Regions from separate parts of the Bradyrhizobium paxllaeri genome, predicted to be linked through region 1. Evidence: predicted binding sites of a transcription regulator. Region 1 holds the regulator's gene; each other region holds the start of a gene.
The links. The regulator PhoB, encoded in region 1, activates phosphate uptake and scavenging genes when phosphate is short. The targets are predictions, from matches to a motif close to TGTCATNNANCTGTCAT.
Positions count from the first base shown of each region.

Region 2: a site for PhoB is predicted at 2,011-2,027, ahead of LMTR21_RS18730 (RNA degradosome polyphosphate kinase). Genes of this name have one in related genera too.
Region 3: a site for PhoB is predicted at 1,262-1,278, ahead of LMTR21_RS08715 (alkaline phosphatase D family protein). Genes of this name have one in related genera too.

Region 1 covers NZ_CP042968.1:7,741,834-7,748,076, forward strand. The annotation lists gene LMTR21_RS37080 (GcrA family cell cycle regulator) at 357-869, shown strand; gene phoB (phosphate regulon transcriptional regulator PhoB) at 1,044-1,748, opposite strand; gene phoU (phosphate signaling complex protein PhoU) at 1,760-2,476, opposite strand; gene pstB (phosphate ABC transporter ATP-binding protein PstB) at 2,488-3,309, opposite strand; gene pstA (phosphate ABC transporter permease PstA) at 3,306-4,151, opposite strand; gene pstC (phosphate ABC transporter permease subunit PstC) at 4,153-5,151, opposite strand; gene pstS (phosphate ABC transporter substrate-binding protein PstS) at 5,299-6,243, opposite strand, start outside.
Region 2 covers NZ_CP042968.1:3,929,494-3,935,736, forward strand. The annotation lists gene LMTR21_RS18730 (RNA degradosome polyphosphate kinase) at 1-1,938, opposite strand, end outside; gene LMTR21_RS18735 (P-loop NTPase family protein) at 2,085-2,762, opposite strand; gene LMTR21_RS18740 (asparaginase domain-containing protein) at 2,883-3,779, opposite strand; gene menC (o-succinylbenzoate synthase) at 3,793-4,911, opposite strand; gene LMTR21_RS18750 (MurR/RpiR family transcriptional regulator) at 4,952-5,824, opposite strand; gene LMTR21_RS18755 (transporter substrate-binding domain-containing protein) at 6,177-6,243, shown strand, end outside.
Region 3 covers NZ_CP042968.1:1,830,455-1,836,697, reverse strand. The annotation lists gene LMTR21_RS08715 (alkaline phosphatase D family protein) at 1-1,195, opposite strand, end outside; gene LMTR21_RS08710 (hypothetical protein) at 1,427-1,825, opposite strand; gene LMTR21_RS08705 (indolepyruvate ferredoxin oxidoreductase family protein) at 1,971-5,444, opposite strand; gene LMTR21_RS08700 (hypothetical protein) at 5,634-6,243, shown strand, end outside.

The sequences.
Region 1 (6,243 bases):
GAGCGCTGTCAACACGCCATGGAACGGCCTTTCCTGCAGTGCAAGATGCCGAAATCCGTAGGATTGCGGTGTGGTGTAAAACACGCAGTGAAAAGCCTAGATGTCGGAACATGTGGACGTTGGGGCGCGGACTCTTGCGCCCGAGTCACGCCATATTGTAGCGTTTGGGCTGTCGGGTACGACATCTCGTGCGGCAGTTCTGATCCCTAAGAGTCCATTTGTGCAGGCGTAAACGTTCGGGCGCTCTTTCCGCGCCCGGCGAGGGCTAAGGGATTCTGACCGCAGGGATTTTTGAGACGAATGACATCGCCAGCGCTGCCCTCGATTGGCCGGCGCGATGCGAAGGGAAGATTACGATGACGGTTTTAACCTGGTCCGACGATCGCGTCGAGCAGCTGAAGAAGCTCTGGGAAGCCGGATTATCGGCGAGCCAGATTGCCGCGGAACTCGGAAATGTGACGCGAAACGCCGTGATCGGCAAAGTACACCGGCTCGGCCTGTCCGGCCGCGCCAAGAGCCCCTCCTCGGCTGCTCCGCGGCAGCGCAAGGCACGCCCCGCCGCTCAGCAGATGATGCGGGTGTCGCGCCCGGTTTCGCGCGGCAACACCGCGCTGGCGCACGCTTTCGAGGTGGAGATCGAGGCCGATCCGATTGCCTTCGACAATGTGGTGCCGATGAGCCAGCGGCTCTCGCTGCTCGAATTGAACGAGGCGACCTGCCACTGGCCGGTCGGCGATCCCTCGAGCCCGGAGTTCTTCTTCTGCGGCGGCAAGGCGCTCACCGGCCTGCCCTATTGCGCGCATCACTCGCGCGTGGCGTATCAGCCGGCGGCCGATCGGCGGCGGCAGGCGCCGAAGCAGACGCGGTAAGGGGCGCGATTATCTCAACGTCGTCGTCCCTGCGAACGCAGGGACCCATAACCACAGGTGTTTGTGGTTATGCCTCGCTGGGGCTCCAGCGCATTTCAACAATCGAGATTAGTGGTTATGGGTCCCCGCGTTCGCGGGGACGACGGCTGAATGCGCCGAGATGGCAGCGAAGCCTTACGGCTCCACCTTCGCGAAGCGATCATCCAGCGCGTATCCCGCGCCGCGCACGGTGCGGATGGGATCCTGTTCCCGACCCGGATTGAGCAGCTTGCGCAGGCGGCCGATGTGGACGTCGACGGTGCGCTCGTCGATGTAGATGTCGCGGCCCCAGACGCTGTCGAGCAATTGCTCGCGGCTGAAGACGCGGCCGGGATGTTCGAGGAAAAATTCCAGCAGGCGATACTCGGTCGGGCCGAGGTCGATCTGGCGGCCGGAGCGCGCGACGCGGCGCTTCTCGCGGTCGAGCTCGATGTCGCCATAGGTGAGCACAGTAGCGAGCCGCTCCGGGCTTGCCCGCCGCAACAGGCCCTTCACCCGCGCCAAAAGTTCCGGCACCGAGAACGGCTTGACGATGTAATCGTCGGCACCGGTCGCAAGCCCGCGTACGCGCTCGCTCTCCTCGCCACGCGCGGTCAGCATGATGATCGGCAGTTGCTTGGTTTCCGGGCGGGCGCGCAGGCGGCGGCAGAGTTCGATGCCGGAGAGGCCCGGCAACATCCAGTCGAGCACGACGAGATCGGGCACGCGCTCCTTCAGCCGCGTATCGGCATCGTCGCCGCGGCCGACGGTCTCGACCTCATAGCCTTCGGCGTCGAGGTTGTAGCGCAACAGCGTGGTCAGCGCTTCCTCGTCCTCGACCACCATGATGCGTGCGCTCATTCTTGGTATCCTCAGCTATTCGGAACCGTGGAGGCAAACGTCGTCATGTCGCCCTTCGGGCGCTTGTCGAGCATCTGCTGGCCCTCGATCATGTAGAACACGGTTTCGGCGATGTTGGTGGCGTGGTCGCCGATCCGCTCGATATTCTTGGCGCAGAACATCAAATGAATGCAGAACGAGATGTTGCGCGGGTCTTCCATCATGTAGGTGAGCAGTTCGCGGAACAGCGAGGTGCAGATGGCGTCGACTTCCTCGTCGCCCTTCCACACCGCCATCGCCGCCGGCAGGTCGTGCGCCGCATAGGCGTCCAGCACCGACTTGACCTGCGACTGCACCAGATCGGTCATGTGCTCCAGGCCGCGCATCAGCTTCAGCGGCTGGAAATCGTTCTCCAGCGCCGCGACCCGCTTGCCCATGTTCTTGGCGAGATCGCCGATCCGCTCCAGATCGGTGGCGACGCGCATGGCGCCGACGATTTCGCGCAAGTCGATCGCCATCGGCTGGCGGCGGGCGATGGTCAGCACCGCGCGCTCCTCGATCAGGTGCTGCAGGCGGTCGATCTCGACATCGGTCGCGACGACGCGCTTGCCGAGTGAGACGTCCCGGCGGACCAGCGCGTCGACGGATTCGGTGATCATGCGTTCGACCATGCCGCCCATCTCGGCGACGAGGCGGGTCAGCTCCTGAAGATCGCTGTCGAACGCTTTGGCGGTGTGCTCGGAAGCCATCTGTTATCTCCTTAACCAAACCGCCCGGTGATGTAGTCCTGGGTACGTCGATCGCTAGGCGAGGTGAAAATCTTGTTGGTGTCGTCGAATTCGATCAGCTCGCCGAGATACATGAAGGCGGTCTTGTCGGAGACGCGGGCCGCCTGCTGCATATTATGGGTAACGATGGCGATCGTGTAGTCCTCCGCCAGTTCCTGGATCAGTTCCTCGATCTTGGCGGTCGAGATCGGATCGAGCGCCGAACAAGGTTCGTCGAACAGGATCACCTCAGGCCTGACAGCGACCGTGCGGGCGATGCAGAGCCGCTGCTGCTGGCCGCCGGAGAGCGAGAGGCCGCTGGCATTGAGCTTGTCCTTGACCTCGTTCCACAGCGCGCCACCGCGCAGCGCCTTCTCCACCCGGCCGTCCATTTCCGACTTGGAGATCTTCTCATAGAGTCGGATGCCGAAGGCGATGTTCTCATAGATCGTCATCGGGAACGGTGTCGGCTTCTGGAACACCATGCCGACCCGGGCCCGCAACAGATTGAGATCGAGCTTGGGGTCGAGAACGTTGGTCTGGTCCAGCAGCAACTGCCCGGTAGCGCGCTGGCCGGGATAGAGATCGTACATCCGGTTGAAGATGCGCAGCAACGTGGACTTGCCGCAGCCGGACGGGCCGATGAAGGCGGTGACGCGGTTGGTGCCGAGCGTCAGGTTGATGTTCTTCAACGCATGGTGCTCGCCGTAATAGAAGTTCAGGCCGCGCGCGGTGACCTTGGGCGCCGCCTCGGGCAACGGCACCTGCGGGACGGGTCCACTGGCGGAACTCACGGATACGGAAAGATCGGTCATTTGGATGTCCTCTCGGCGCCGAGAATGCGCGCGCCAATATTCAGGGCCAATACGGTGAGCGTGATCAGCAAGGCCCCGCTCCAGGCGAGTTCCTTCCAGTAGGCATAGGGGCTCTGGACGAAGTTGTTGATGGTGACCGGCAGGTTCGCCATCGTCTTGGTCAGGTTCAGGCTGAAGAACTGGTTCGACAGCGCGGTGAACAGCAGCGGCGCGGTTTCGCCGGCGACGCGGGCAGTGGCGAGTAGCACGCCGGTGATCAGACCGCTTCGCGCCGCACGATAGGCGATGCGCCGGATGACCAGCGAGCGCGGCAGGCCGAGCGCAGACGCAGCTTCGCGCAGGGGATTGGGCACCAGCCCGAGCATGTCCTCGGTGGTGCGGACCACGACGGGGATCACGATCACGGCGAGCGCCAGACAGCCGGCGAAGGCGGAGAAGCCGCCCATCGGTACCACGATGGCGCCATAGATGAACAGGCCGATGATGATCGAGGGCGCGCTCAACAGTATGTCGTTGATGAAGCGGATCACCGAGGTGAGCTTGTCGTGCTTGCCGTATTCGGCGAGGTAGGTGCCGGCGAAAAGGCCAAGCGGCGCGCCGATGCCGACGCCGATCACCGTCATGATGATCGAGCCGATGATGGCGTTGCGCAGGCCGCCCTCGGTCGAGCCCGGCGGCGGCGTATCCTGAGCGAAGACCTGCAGCGAAAGCCCGGTCAGGCCGTTGTAGAACAGCGTGAACAGGATCAGCGCCAGCCAGGTGACGCCGAACGCCGCGGCGGCCAGGCACAGGAACTTGATGACGACGTTCTTGCGGCGGCGGGAAGCGTAGATCGGGTTCATCTCAGTTCCCCGCCTTCTTTTCCAGCCGCATCAGCATCAGCCGCGCAGCCGCCAGCACGAAGAACGTCAGCACGAACAGCAGTAGCCCAAGCAGGATCAGGCCGGACTGGTGCAACCCGTCGCTCTCGGCGAATTCGGAGGCGATGGCGGCGGAGATGGTGGTGCCCGGCGCGAAGATCGAGGACTGGATCTTGAACGAATTGCCGATGATGAAGGTGACCGCCATGGTTTCGCCGAGCGCGCGGCCGAGCGCCAGCATGATGCCGCCGATCACGCCGACACGGGTGTAGGGGATCACGACGTTGCGGACGACTTCCCAGGTGGTGCAGCCGACGCCGTAGGCCGCTTCCTTCAGTACCGGCGGCACCGTCTTGAAGACGTCGACCGAGATCGAGGTGATGAAAGGCAGCACCATGATCGCCAGAATCAGCGCGGCGTTGAACAGGCTGAGATAGGACGGGGGACCGGCGAAGACCGTGCCCAGCACAGGTACGCCGTCGAAAATGCTGATCATGAAGGGCTGGAAGGTATTGGCCAGGAACGGGCCGAGCACGAAGAAGCCCCACATGCCGTAGATGATCGAGGGGATGCCGGCGAGCAGTTCGACCGCAAGACCGATGGGACGGCGCAGCCAGAGCGGGCATATCTCGGTGAGGAAAATCGCGATGCCAAGACCGACGGGAATCGCGATCATCATCGCGATCACCGAGGTGATCAGCGTGCCGTAGATCGGGCCGAGCGCACCCAGTACGGGCGGATCGGCCGACGGCGCCCAGCGCTGCGTCCACAGGAAGGCCGCGCCATATTCGCGGATCGCGGGCCAGGCACCGACGATCAGCGAGATGATGATGCCGCCGAGGATGAGGAGAACCGAGATCGCGCAGGCGCGCGTGATCCAGTAGAAGGTGACGTCGCCGAGCTTGAACGCGCTGAGAGCCCTCGCGCGATCGTAAGGTCCGGCAGCGTCCATTACGTCGCTCTCGACCGTCATTTCTGCCACGCCCAATCCCCTTTACATAGCCCAATGACCCGGACTTCGGTGCACGGCTTTTCGGCCCGCGCTTTGTTCTTGCCTCTCTTGTCCCGAGAGGGGTGCTCAACCCGGACGTCCCGGGTTGAGCGATCGCATTGCAAGACGCCGGCCCCGTCAGCTCTTGATCTCAGCCGACCAGGTCTTTTCGATCAGCTTGACGACCGAGTCCGGCATCGGGATGTAGTCGAGCTCTTCAGCCATCTTGTCGCCCTTCTCGAAGGCGTACTTGAAGAACTTGATGGCTTCCTGGGACGCCGCCTTGTCGGTGGCCGCCTTGTGCATCAGGATGAAGGTCGCGGCCGTGATCGGCCAGGAGGCCTCGCCGGGCTGATCGGTGAGGATCACGTAGTAGCCAGGCGCCTTGGCCCAGTCGGCGTTGGAGGCGGCCGCCTGGAAGGCTTCGATGGTCGGCTGCACGGTCTTGCCGGCCTTGTTGATCATCGCCGTATGGGTCAGCTTGTTCTGCTTGGCATAGGCGTACTCGACGTAACCGATCGCGTTCTTGGTCTGGCCGATATTGCCGGCGACGCCTTCGTTGCCCTTGGCGCCAACGCCCACCGGCCACTCGACCGCGGTGCCAGTGCCGACCTTGGCTTTCCAGTCAGCGCTCGACTTCGAAAGATAGTCGGTGAAGTTGAAGGTGGTGCCCGAACCGTCGGAGCGGCGGACCACGGTGATGGCGTCGGCCGGCAGCTTCAGCTTCGGATTGAGTTTGGCGATCGCGGCATCGTCCCACTTCTTGATCTTGCCGAGATAGATGTCGCCGAGCACTTCGCCCGACAGCACCAGTTCGCCCGGCTTGATGCCTTCGAGGTTCACGACCGGTACGATCGCGCCCATCACCATCGGCCACTGCACCAGGCCGTCCTTCTCAAGCTGCTCGGCCTTGAGCGGCGCGTCGGTGGCGCCGAAGGTCACGGTCTTGGCCTGGATCTGCTTGATGCCGGCGCCGGAGCCGATCGACTGGTAGTTCAGGCCGTTGCCGGTCTCCTTCTTGTAGGCGTCGGCCCACTTCGAATAGATCGGGAACGGGAAGGTGGCGCCTGCGCCGGTGATGTC
Region 2 (6,243 bases), 3.8 Mb from region 1:
CACTTCGACGCGGCGGTCGAGGTTCCGCGGCATCATGTCGGCGGACGAGATATACACAGCCGCCTTTGGGCCGGGCAGGCCCTGACCCATACCAAAGCAGTAGATTCGGCCGTGTTCCAGAAAGCGGCCGATCACCGATTTGACGCGGATATTGTCCGATAACCCGGGCAGTCCCGGCCGCAGGCAGCAGATGCCGCGCACCACCAGTTCGATCGACACGCCGGCCTGCGATGCCTCGTACAATGCGTCGATGATGTCGGGGTCGACGAGCGAGTTCATCTTCATCCAGACCGCGCCCGGCTTGCCATGCCTGGCGTGATTGGTCTCGCCCTTGATGTGCTCGATGATGCGCTTGCGCAGCGTCAGCGGCGACACCGCCATCCGTTCGATGTCGCTCGGCTCGGCATAGCCGGTGATGTAGTTGAATACCCGCGCCGCATCGCGGCCGATGATCGGGTCCGAGGTGAAGTAGGAGAGGTCGGTGTAGATGCGCGCGGTAACCGGATGATAATTGCCGGTGCCGGTGTGCACATAGGTCGTGAGGTTACCGCCCTCGCGCCGCACCACCATCGATAGCTTGGCGTGCGTCTTCAATTCGAGGAAGCCGTACACGACCTGCACGCCGGCGCGTTCGAGGTCGCGCGCCCAGCGGATGTTGGCCTCCTCGTCGAACCGCGCCTTCAATTCGATCAGCGCCGTCACCGATTTACCGGCCTCGGCGGCCTCGGCAAGCGCGCGCACGATCGGTGAATTGTTCGAGGTGCGATAGAGCGTCTGTTTGATGGCGACGACGTCAGGGTCGCGCGCCGCCTGTTGCAGGAACTGCACGACGACGTCGAAGGATTCGTAAGGATGATGGACGATCAAATCCTTCTGCCGGATCGCGGCGAAGATGTCGCCGCCATGGTCGCGCACCCGCTCGGGATGGCGCGGCACATAGGGCGTGAATTCGAGGTCGGGCCGGTCGAGCCGCGTGAGCTGCGAGAGTTCGTTCATCGCCAGCACGCCGTCGACCAGAAACACCTCATCATCCGCCGCCGCAAGCGCCTGCCGCACAAAGGCGCACAGCGCTTCCGGCATCTTGGCTTCCATCTCCAGCCGGATCACCGAACCCCGACGTCGCCGCTTCAGCGCGGTCTCGAACAGGCGCACAAGGTCTTCGGCCTCTTCTTCGATTTCGAGTTCGGAGTCTCTGATGATGCGGAAGGCGCCCTGGCCCTTGACGGTGTAGCCGGGAAACAGGCGGCCGATGAACAGGCCGGTGGCCTGCTCCAGCGGGATCAGGTGCACGGTGCCATCGCCGCTCGAAGGCATGCGGATGAAGCGGTCGATCTTGCCGGGCATGCGGATCAACGCGTTCATCGCCTTGCCGTCGGCAATCCGCGACAATTGCAGCGCGATGGTGAAGCCCAGACTCGGGATGAACGGGAAGGGGTGCGCAGGATCGATCGCCAGCGGCGTCAGCAGCGGGAAGATGTTGCGGAGGAAGTGGTCCTCGAGCCAGCCGCGCTCCGCCTTGGTGAAGTCGTGGCCGTCGACCAGCTTGATGCCGGCATCCGACAACGTGGCGCGAAGATCGCGCCAGATCGCCTGCTGGTCGGAAGCGAGTTCCGAAACCGTCTTGTTGATAAGGGCGAGCTGCTCGGACGGCGTGAGCCCATCCGGACTGCGTTCGGCGATGCCTTCGCGGACCTGTGCCTTGATACCGGCGACGCGGACCATGAAGAACTCATCAAGGTTATTGGCGGAAATCGACAGGAACCGCACCCGCTCCAGCACGGGATGGCCCGGATTGACCGATTCCTCGAGCACCCGGCGATTGAAATGCAGCCAGGAAAGCTCGCGGTTGATGAACCGCTCAGGACTGGTGGCAATCGCGGGAGGCGCCTCGGAAATTTGTTCTTTTTCTTTGATTTCAATAACTTGTGCCGATTCCATGAGGCTTTGATCCATCTCGGGCGGGGTGCCGGCATTGATAGGCGAATGCCGCCTAAAGCATGTGATATTCCGATGACGTTTCAATGACATTGATGTTCCACGGCATGCCGCCGTCAAGGCGACAGGTCGCTGCATGCATGGGCGGGTCAGGCGTTGCGCAGCACTTCCACAGCCAGAGCCCGGGTCACCGGACGGCCGAGCCGCAGCGCCTCGGTGTCCAGGAGTTCGACGGCCCGGCGGGCGGCGGCATAGGAGCGCTCGATCCGGGTGGCGAGATAGCTCACGACCGTCTCGTCGATGCTCAATTGGCGGTCCGCGCAGAATTTGATGATCAGGCCGCGAAACAACAGGTCGTCCGGCGGCAACAGCGACACGGCGGGTGCGGCGCGCAGCCGCGACCGGAGATCGCGCAATTCGATCTCGAACGAAGCCGGCGGAACGCGCGCCGTGATCAGGATGAAAGCCCCGTCCTCGCGCGCCAGGTTCAGGAGGTGAAACATCGCGCGCTCATCGAAGTCGGACGGCTTCAGATCTTCGAGCACCAATGCCCCGGTCGTGAGCGCGCCGGGGACGGCAGCGGGGTCAAGCGCGTGCGCCGAGATCGATCGCGCGCCGGCCTGTTCGGCCCAGATCGCGGCAAGATGGCTCTTGCCGGAGCCCTCCGGTCCCATCAGCACCATCACGCGGTTCGGCCAGTCCGGCCAGCTTTCGATCAGCGATAACGCGGCTTCATTGGCCGGCCCTTCCAGGAAATTGTCGCGGGTCAGGCTCTCCGCATGCGGCAGCAAGAAAGCAAGCTGACGAGGTTGAACGCGAACTGCCACGCAAATCTCCAGGCCGGGATATTGCAGCCTTCATAGCGTTTTCGAGCGAAATGGCTACCGGCTCGCGTGAAGAAAACGCATCAACAAGAGATGATCCTGACGCTTTCGGCCGGCCGCTATTTATCCAGGCTGTCGCCGATCATCTCCAGCATCGGCGCAGCCTGGCATTTCGATCCATAACCGGGCGAGAGCGGCTTCCGGCGTCTCGCTTCCGCCATTCTCGACTCCCGCGCGCCAGAGCGCCGCGCCCGCTGAATAGGTACCGGGCGAGAGGCCACCTGCCTCGCATTGGCTAACGGCGCGGATGCGGCAGCCGCGCCGCACCGCGCTCGCCAGTACCGTTTCCAACGCAGGGTCGCTCATGGCCGTTCCTGTCCCGTAGATCCTGAGAACCGCCCCGTCGAGTTCGTCGAGCATGGCGGCGAGCGCCGGCACGGGCATCCCGGGTGAAAGCGTCAGGATCGCAAGCCGCGCCGCGCCGAAGCGGCGCGGGCGATAAGGACCGGGCTGCGGCGGCTGCGGCATCGAGCGGAACGAGTTAGGTCGCTGCGAGTGATGCTTCACCAGCCCCGCCGCGGGCAGAAGCCTGCCGGCGAAGGCGAGCCAGACCCCGGCTTCGCCGCGATGCGCGGCTTCGAGCGCCTGCCGAAGGTTGCCCTCGGCATCGCCGCCTGTGTTGAGTGGCTTCATCGCGCCGCAAAGGACCACTGGGGTCGCGATCCCCGCCAGCGCCCGGGCGAGGGCCGCCCCTGTGTAGGCCATCGTGTCGGTGCCATGGGTGACAACGACGCCCGCGCCGTCGAATGCGGCGACAAGGTCGATGATGCGGTTCCAGTGTTCGGGGCCGATCTCGGCGCCGTCCACCAGCGGGTCGAAGGCCCGCACCGTCACATGCGCGCCTGCCGGCGCCAATACAGCCACGGCCCGCTCGACCACGCCCGCCGCCGGCGCCAGCCCATCCGGCCCGGGGACCATGCCGATGGTGCCCCCGGTATGCACGACAAGAATTTCCGTCACTTCATCCGACCCATCAGGTCGTCCTCGTAGTAACCGCAGCGTATTCGCGCGTGGCACTCCTCAAGCGTCCTGGATTGGGCCGGAAGCCATGGCCAGGTTGTTGCGATGCCGTGATGCGCGACGGCCCGCTCAGGACAATCTCCGGCTCGGAAAGATCCGCTTCGTAGAGCCGTTCGGTCGGGAAGACGTCGCAGGGGTACTTGACGTTAGGCAGCGTCGACAGCGCGAGCGCCGGCCCCTGTCCGACAGCGGATTCGAGCATGCCGCCGATCCAGCACGGGACATCACGGGCTGCGCAATGATCATGAATGGCGATCGCGTTGGTCAGGCCGCCGACGCGGCCCGGCTTGATGTTGATCCAGCCGCAAGCGCCGATGTCAATCGCCTTTCGGGCCCGGTCGACCGACGTGATGCTCTCGTCCAGGCAAATCGGCGTCTTCAGTTCCGACTGCAGACGCGCATGGTCGATGAGGTCGTCGTAGGCGAGGGGCTGCTCGATCATTGCGAGGCCGAACCGATCGAGTTCGCGAAACATGGCGATATCGTCCAGGGTGAACCCGCTGTTGCAATCGACATGCAAAACCGCATCGGGGAAGGCTTCGCGGACGCGAGCGACCATCTCCAGCCCCCATCCGCGGCGGAATTTCAGCTTGGTCCGCTGAAAGCCGTCCTGCTGAGCCTTGCCGACAGCGGCGACGAGTTCGTCGATGCTGTCCATCACCGATATGTCGGCGCCGACAATCGCATCCGGCCCGCTGCCGCCGATCATTTTCCAGAGCGGCTTGCCGGCGACCTTCGCGGCGAGGTCCCACCAGGCTGTGTCGAGTCCGGCCTTGGCGAACTGGTTGCCCTTCAGCGGGGCCAGTTCCCTTTGCAGATCTTCGGCAGTGTCGATGCGCTTGCCCAGCAGCGCCGGCGCCATGGCGTCGCGCAGCAGCGCGAAAGCGCCGGAGGCCCATTCCGGCGAAAACTGCGGCAGGCGGTAAGGGGCCGTCTCGCCCCAGCCGTCTTCGCCTTCCGCCCTCAGCCGGACCAGAACCGTGTCGATCGCCGTCTCCTCGCCAAAGGCTGTTCGCCACGGCTCCTTGAGCGGCATCGCCACGTGAAAGAGTTCGATTTCGTCGATCAGCATTGCACTTCCTTTGAATACCGGAACTGACGCCGCAGCAGTGTCAATTGCTGGGGTCGATCTCTCCCATCAGGCCCATGAGATCCTCGATGCGGTTGAGCTGCTCGCGCCCGCGCTCCCCGGCTGCCGAAACGATCTCGGTACAGAGGTAGTTGGCAAGGCTCATCACCCCGACATAGGAATCGAACAGCGACATGCCGCGCACCTGGCAGGGGAAGGTCCATGTAGCCAGCTTCGGGGTGGTGACGGCAACGCGATCGGTGATGTAGGCGATCGGCACGCCCAGGTCGCGGACGATCTGCATCGCCCTCCCGAGCGTGGGCGTTCGGCGCCGCAGTCCGACGGCGATCATCAGGTCCTCCGGCGTCATGCTGCCCAGATCTTCCATCAGGACTTGCCCCGCCGCGGGCACGAGCGTCACGTCGGAGCGGACCTGTATCAACTGCCGGCGAATATAGGCTGCGAAGAAATAGCTGTTGCGAAAGCCCAACACCCAGACCCGACGGGCCGTCAGGCAGCGGCGAACGACCTCGCGGAGATCGTCCGGGTTCACGGCCTCAAGGGTCTGGCGCAGATTGGCGACGTCGCGCTCGAGATGCTGTTGCAGACGGGCGCGGTCGACCGTGGACCCCAGCAGCCCGGTATTGAGGTAGATGGGCTCTCCGGCCTCCTGCGCCTCGCGCACTTCGCGCTGCATCTCGCGATAGTCCTGGTAGCCGAGACGCTGGACGAAGCGGGTAACGGCCGCCTTCGACACGCCGCCGCGCTCCGACAACTCGGTCGCCGAGTAGACCAGCAGGTCGCCGGGGAATTCCAGGATCAGATCGGCGAGGGCCCGCTCGCTGCCCGGAAGATCATCGTACAGGCCGTGGATACGCTTTTCGAGCATGCGCGGTTTGCGGTTCTCGTCCGTCATGTGTGCCTCATTCGTGGGCAAAACTAAAACATAAGTATCGGTATGTTGACAATCTGAAATTTTTGTATCGTAATCGGCGGGAACAAAAGAACGCCGGGAAAACCGGTCGGACCAGAGGAGAACGGGGATGAATGGGACTGTGGCCGCGAGGCCCACGGGGGCCGGCGCGTTACGCCGTGCCTGGCCATCATATCGTCCGGACCAGGGCCAGCGACATTGGCCCGCCGGCTTTTCGGGATGTCGGGACGACATCCCCGCGCGCCGCCGAACAATGGTCGTTCGAATCCGGGAGGCGCCCTGGCGCAGCTTTTGCCTGTCCTTAGCGAAACACCATTTTGGAAAGGAATGACCAATGCACAAGAGGCAACTCATTACGGCGCTTGTCGCCGTCGGCAGCGCCGCGCTCGCCTCGGCCTTTC
Region 3 (6,243 bases), 2.5 Mb from region 1:
TGAACGACAGGAGATCAGCGATCTCGTGCTCGCGCCGCTCCGGCGGCCCGTCGCCGAGTGCAATCGCGTCCTCGCTGATCAGGCCGATCGGCATGTCGGCGGCAATCACTTTCCAGGTCGCGTCGGATGACACCAGCTCGCGCTTCAGCCAGGCCAGTTGCGCCGGGCCGAGGATACAGGTGTCGCTACAGTCGTCGCGCTTGTTGAAGGTGGAATCGCGGTAGCTGCGCATGTCGATCATGAATACGTCGAGCAGCGGGCCGTAGCCGATCTTGCGATAGATGCGGCCGTCCTCCTGCGCAGGTCGCGCGCGCATCGGCATGAATTCATGGAAGGCACGGCGCGCCCGCGCCACCAGAAGCGAGGAGCCGTCCTCGGCGTACCCGGTCTCGTCGGCGGTGCCGACCGGCGCCCAGTCGTTGGTGACCTCGTGATCGTCCCATTGCGCGAACAGGGGCACGGCGGCATGGAAGGCGCGAAAGTTCCGGTCGAGCCAGTTGTATTTGTAGTTGCCGCGAAACTGTTCGAGGGTTTGAGCGACGACGGACTTTTCCTCGGTGATAATATTTCGCCACACCCCGCCATCGGGCAGTTTCAATTCCCGCTCCACCGGACAGTCCGCATAGATGTGGTCGCCGGAATGGATGAAGAAGTCCGGACGGTTGTCGAGCATAGTCCGGTAAGTCCGCATCCCGCCACGGCTTTCGTCGATGCCCCAGCCCTGCCCCGTCGTGTCGCCCGACCAGGCGAACGATACGTTGCTCCGTGCGGCGGGCGCGGTGCGGAAATGCCCGAGCTGCGCCTCGCCGGCCAGTCCCGACGTGTCGATGCTTTCAAACCGAACGCGATAGAAGATGTCCTGCCCCGAGGGCAGGTCGTCGAGCAGAACCTTCGAGGTGAAATCACTCGCCGGCAAGGCATCGGCCGAAGCCGCGCCGATGATGGTCCTGAAGTTCTCGGCCGTTGAACACTCGACATGCATCCGTGCGGCGCGGTCGGCGCGGGCCCAGATCACGCCGGAGTCAGCCGAGACGTCGCCCGATTGAATGCCGCTCGTGATGAGCGGCCGATCCGCCGCGCGGCTGAGATAGGGTCTGGCGAGGCTGCCGAGACCGGCGACGGCGCCTGTTGCGGCGGAGCGAACCAATAATTGACGCCGGTTCAGGCTTTGCCCGGCGCGTATCGCAATCGGCATCGAAGCACCCTCGTCGAATCACGACGAAGGTGTGCCCGTTGAATTTGATACGCGGCTGAAGCTTTTACGACAGGTGGATGACGTGGAATCGTAGGTTTGTAGGGTGGGCAAAGCGCAGCGTGCCCACCATCTGTCCGCGAACGTGTTCGTGAATGGTGGGCACGCGGAGCCTGTCATCGGGCGCGCATTCGCGCGACCCGGTGGCTTTGCCCACCCTACGGCAGTTACGAATTAATTCTGCCAGCCGCAGATGGCGCCGGATCTGCACGGCCAGGTCTGAATCCGCGTGTCGCGGGCCTGCGCGTCGAGCGGATTGCTATGACGGCGCGCCAGCTGGGCGCGGGCCGCACCGCGCGGCTTCTCCACGCGCTCCTGCGCAACATGGGCCTTGCGCTCCGGAGTTTTACGGGCAACCACGCGCTCCGTCCTCACCGGCCTGCGGTCGGTCCTGGCTTCGATTCTAACCGGCGCGAATTGCGTCTCCGGGCCGAGCCGCTTCGGCGAAAGCAAAGCCGTCGAAGGATCGAGGCTGAACAGTTCGCCGGCGCGATACTCGTCCGCCAGCGCGGCGCTGCCCGATATCAGGAGCGCCGTGCAAAGTGCTGCGGCAATAGCATTCTTCAGGACCATCGCGGGCCTCGTGAAACCGACTCAACAAACTGGGGAATAACCATCATGTAGGAAGTGGTGCGGATAATTCCAGCCGGTTCCGCCCTCAGGGTTACCGGTGAGTGATGTCAGCGGTGGAAAAGTTCACACGCAAAGCGAGCAGCCGCTATTCGGCTGCCTGCGCCACCGGTTGGCCGATCGCGGCCTCCAGCCGCGCGCACTCCGCGCGGTATTTCGCGACATTAGCTTCCTTTATATGGCCGTAGCCGCGAACAAGTTCCGCAGATTTTGCCAGCGTCACCAGACGTGGCCAATCCTGCGGCTTCGCACTGCCGAGATGGCGGAAGATCATGGCGGAATATTCGCCCGGCAATGCGCGTTCCATCCGCCGCTCGGCCGTGTAGCCGAACGGATCGAACGCGGTGCCGCGCAGGAACTTGAACCGGGTCAGGATATCGAACGCGCGGAAGATCCAGCCGCCGAACTCGCGCTTGCGCAGACGGCCCGTGACCTTGTCACGCGACGCGAGCAGCGGCGGCGCGAGGCTGACCTTGACGCCCTCCTCGCCGTCGAACTGTTCCTTCAACGCTTTTGCGAACTCGCCGTCGGAATAAAGCCGGGCGACTTCGTATTCGTCCTTGTAGGCCATCAGCTTGAACAGGCCCTTTGCGAAGGCTTCCGTCAGCTCATGCGATCCGGGCGAGCCCTTGGCTTCCGCGGCATGGACGCGCTCGACCTCGGCGAGGTAGCGTTTCGAATAGGCCTCGTCCTGGTAGTCCGTCAGGAATTTGGCGCGGAAGGCGATGCTCTCCTCAAGCGTCCGCTTCACCGGCGCCGCGCCCGAACTCTTGAAGCGCGCCGCGCTGACGACGCGCTGGAGATCATGGGCGGCGAGCCGGCCCCACGAGAACGCCAGCTTGTTCATCTCGATCGCCGCGCCGTTCAGGTCAATCGCCTTCATGATCGCCTCCAGCGACAGCGGGATCGCGCCGCGCTGGAACGCAAAGCCGAGCATGAAGGCGTTGGTGGCGATGCTGTCGCCCATCAGCGCGGTCGCCAGTCCCGTCGCATCGAGAATGTCGAGATCGGAGGCGCTGACCGCCTCGTTGAGCGACTCCCGCATCGTCCCCGCCTCGAAATCGATGTCGGGGTTGATGACGAAGCTCGCCGTCGGCAAGAGATCGGCATTGACGATCGCCCGCGTGACGCCGCGCTCGGCCCGGCTCAGCGAAGGAACGCTAGTGGCGACGACGATGTCGCAGCCGAGAATGAGATTGGCGTTACCGGGGGCGATGCGGACGGTCGAGAGGTCGTCCGCCGTGGGCGCAATGCGGACGTGACTCATGACCGCGCCGTTCTTCTGCGACAGACCCGTGAAGTCGAGCGTCGAACACGCCATGCCCTCGACATGGGCGGCCATGCCGAGCAGCGCGCCGATGGTAATGACGCCGGTGCCGCCAATACCGGTAACCAGGATGTTGTAGGGACCGGCGAGCGCCAGCGGGGCGGGCGTCGGCAGATCGGCAAACAGCGCCGACGGATCGGCCGCGGTGCGGTCCGCCTTGCGCAGCTTGCCGCCATGCACGGTGACGAAGCTCGGGCAAAAGCCCTCGATGCAGGAAAAATCCTTGTTGCAGTTCGACTGGTCGATCCGCCGCTTGCGGCCGAATTCGGTTTCCAGCGGCTGCACCGAGACGCAGTTGGAGACGGACGAGCAGTCGCCGCAGCCCTCGCAGACGCGCTCATTGATGAAGATACGCTTCGGCGGGTCCGGATAAAGCCCACGCTTGCGGCGGCGGCGCTTTTCCGCAGCGCAGGTCTGGTCATAGATCAGGACGGTGAGACCCTTGACCTCGCGCAGCTCCCTTTGCACCGCGTCGAGTTCGCGGCGGTGATGAACAGTCGCGCCTGACGGGAAGTAATTGCTGGGATATTTCTCGGGATCGTCGGAGACGATGACGAGCCGCTTGGCGCCCTCAGCCGACACCTGATGCGCAATCTGCGAAACCGTCAGCCCGCCTTCGGCCGGCTGGCCGCCGGTCATCGCCACCGCGTCATTATAAAGAATCTTGTAGGTGATGTTGACGCCGGAGGCGGCCGCCGCGCGGATCGCCAGCAGGCCGGAATGGGTGTAGGTGCCGTCGCCCAGGTTCTGGAAGACGTGCGGCTCATCGGTGAACGGCGCCTGCCCGATCCAGGTGACGCCCTCCGCCCCCATATGCGAGATCGTCTGCGTCCGGCGGTTCGGCACCGACAGCGCCATGCCGTGACAGCCGATGCCGGCCATCGCACGGCTGCCCTCGGGAATCTTGGTCGACGTGTTGTGCGGGCAGCCCGAGCAGAAATACGGCGTGCGCTGCAGTTTTGCTGCGCCTGTGCCCTCCCCCGGCCGGTCGAAGGCTTCGAGTTTGGCGAGGCGCTGCTCCAGCGCCGGGCTGCGATGGCCAAGCCGGCGCAACCGCGCGACCACGGCCGCCGCCACCATGGTCGGCGTCAACTCGCCCTCGCTCGGCAGCAGCATGGCGCCGGCTTCGTCGCGCTTGCCGACCACCGAAGGCCGCTTCGACGCGTCGACGTTATAAAGAATGCGAAGAAGCTGGTCCTCGATGAAGCCGCGCTTCTCCTCGACGACAAGCACGTCCTGCAAGCCTTCAGCAAAGGCGCGCGCGCCGGTTTCCTCCAGCGGCCAGGTCAACGCGACCTTGTAGATGCGCAATCCCAGCGCCTGCGCTTCCGCATCGGTAATGCCGAGATCGGCCAGCGCCTGACGCAGATCGAGATAGGCCTTGCCGGTCGCCATGATGCCGAGCCGCGCCGGCTTGGAGTCCAGCACGATCCGGTCGAAGTGGTTGACGCGCGCGAATGCCGCGACCGCCTGCATCTTCGGGCCGTGCAGCCGCCGCTCCTGCTCCATCGGCGCATCCGGCCAGCGGATCGAGAGACCGCCGGGCGGCATCTCGAAATCATCCGGCGTGATGATCCTGATCCGGTCGGGATCGCTGACGATCGAGGCCGAGCTTTCGACCGTCTCCGAGATCGCCTTGAAGCCGACCCAGCAGCCGGAGTAGCGCGACAGCGCAAAGCCCAGAATGCCGAGATCGAGATAATCCTGCAGCGTTGCGGGATTGACCACCGGCATCAGCGCCGCGGCGAACACCTGCTCGCTCTGATGCGCCAGCGTCGAGGACTGGCAGCCATGGTCGTCGCCGGCCAGCGCAATCACGCCGCCATCCTTCGACGTGCCCGCCGAGTTGGCATGCTTGAGCGCATCGACCGAGCGGTCGACGCCGGGCCCCTTGCCATACCAGATACCGAACACGCCATCGACCTTGGCGCCGGGGAACATGCCGACCTGCTGGCTGCCCCACACGGCGGTCGCGGCGAGATCCTCGTTGAGGCCGGGCGCGAACTCGATGTCATGCTGCTTGAGGAAGCTTTTGGCGCGCCACAGCGCGTGATCGTACATGCCGAGCGGCGAGCCACGGTAGCCTGATATGAAACCGGCGGTGTTGAGTCCTGCTGCGCGGTCGCGTTCGCGCTGCAACATCGGTAGCCGGACCAGCGCCTGCGTACCGGAGAGGAAGATTCGCTTCGCATCCAGCCGGTACTTGTCGTCCAGCCCCACTTCCATCAACGCCATTCGTCCGCTCCCCGTCGCGCCGGTGATTTGAACCGGTCTAATTGCGAACAGAATGCACCGGTTTTGCTATGCGTGCCCAGCGTGAATTCATGGCCGCAGGACATATCTCGGCCTGCCCTGTGGATCGGCTCGCCCCTTGCGAGACCTCGCCTTCTTTGAAACGCTTGGGCGTAGAGGGAGACACCAAGGATGACAGAACCGGCGTTCAGAACCGAGTTATTGGAAAGCGGCGATCTGCTGGTGGGGCCGTGGCGCAGCCCCAAACAGATGCTCCACGCGCAGGTCTACGATTCCCACGCCTCGATCCACGACGATGCCACCGCGCAAAAGCTCGGGTTTCAGGGCGGCACCATCGAGGGCCCGACCCATTTCAGCCAGTTCGCGCCGCTGTGCGAGCGGATCTGGGGCCAGGCCTGGTTCGAAACCGGATGCCTGTCCGCGCATTACCGCAACCCCGCCTTCGAGGGCGAGGAGGTGCAGGCCAATATCGAGAGACCGAAGCCCGGCCAGACCATTTGCGCGATCGGCATGACCAAGCGCGACGGCACCGAGATCCTGCGCGGCACCGCTTCCGTCGGTGACGTCGCGGAGACGGCGCTTTCGCGGCGGCTCGGCGAGTTGAAGCCGCTCGCCGACCCCGTCATCCTCGCCGATCTCAAGGTCGGCATGAAGACGGGACGGCAGACCGTGAAAATGGATTTCGACCAGCACATGGGCGATCTCTATCCGTTTTCGCTCGCCGACAAGCTCAAGGCCATCACCGAACCTTCAGCGTATTATTCGCAGGAGCTCAATCCCT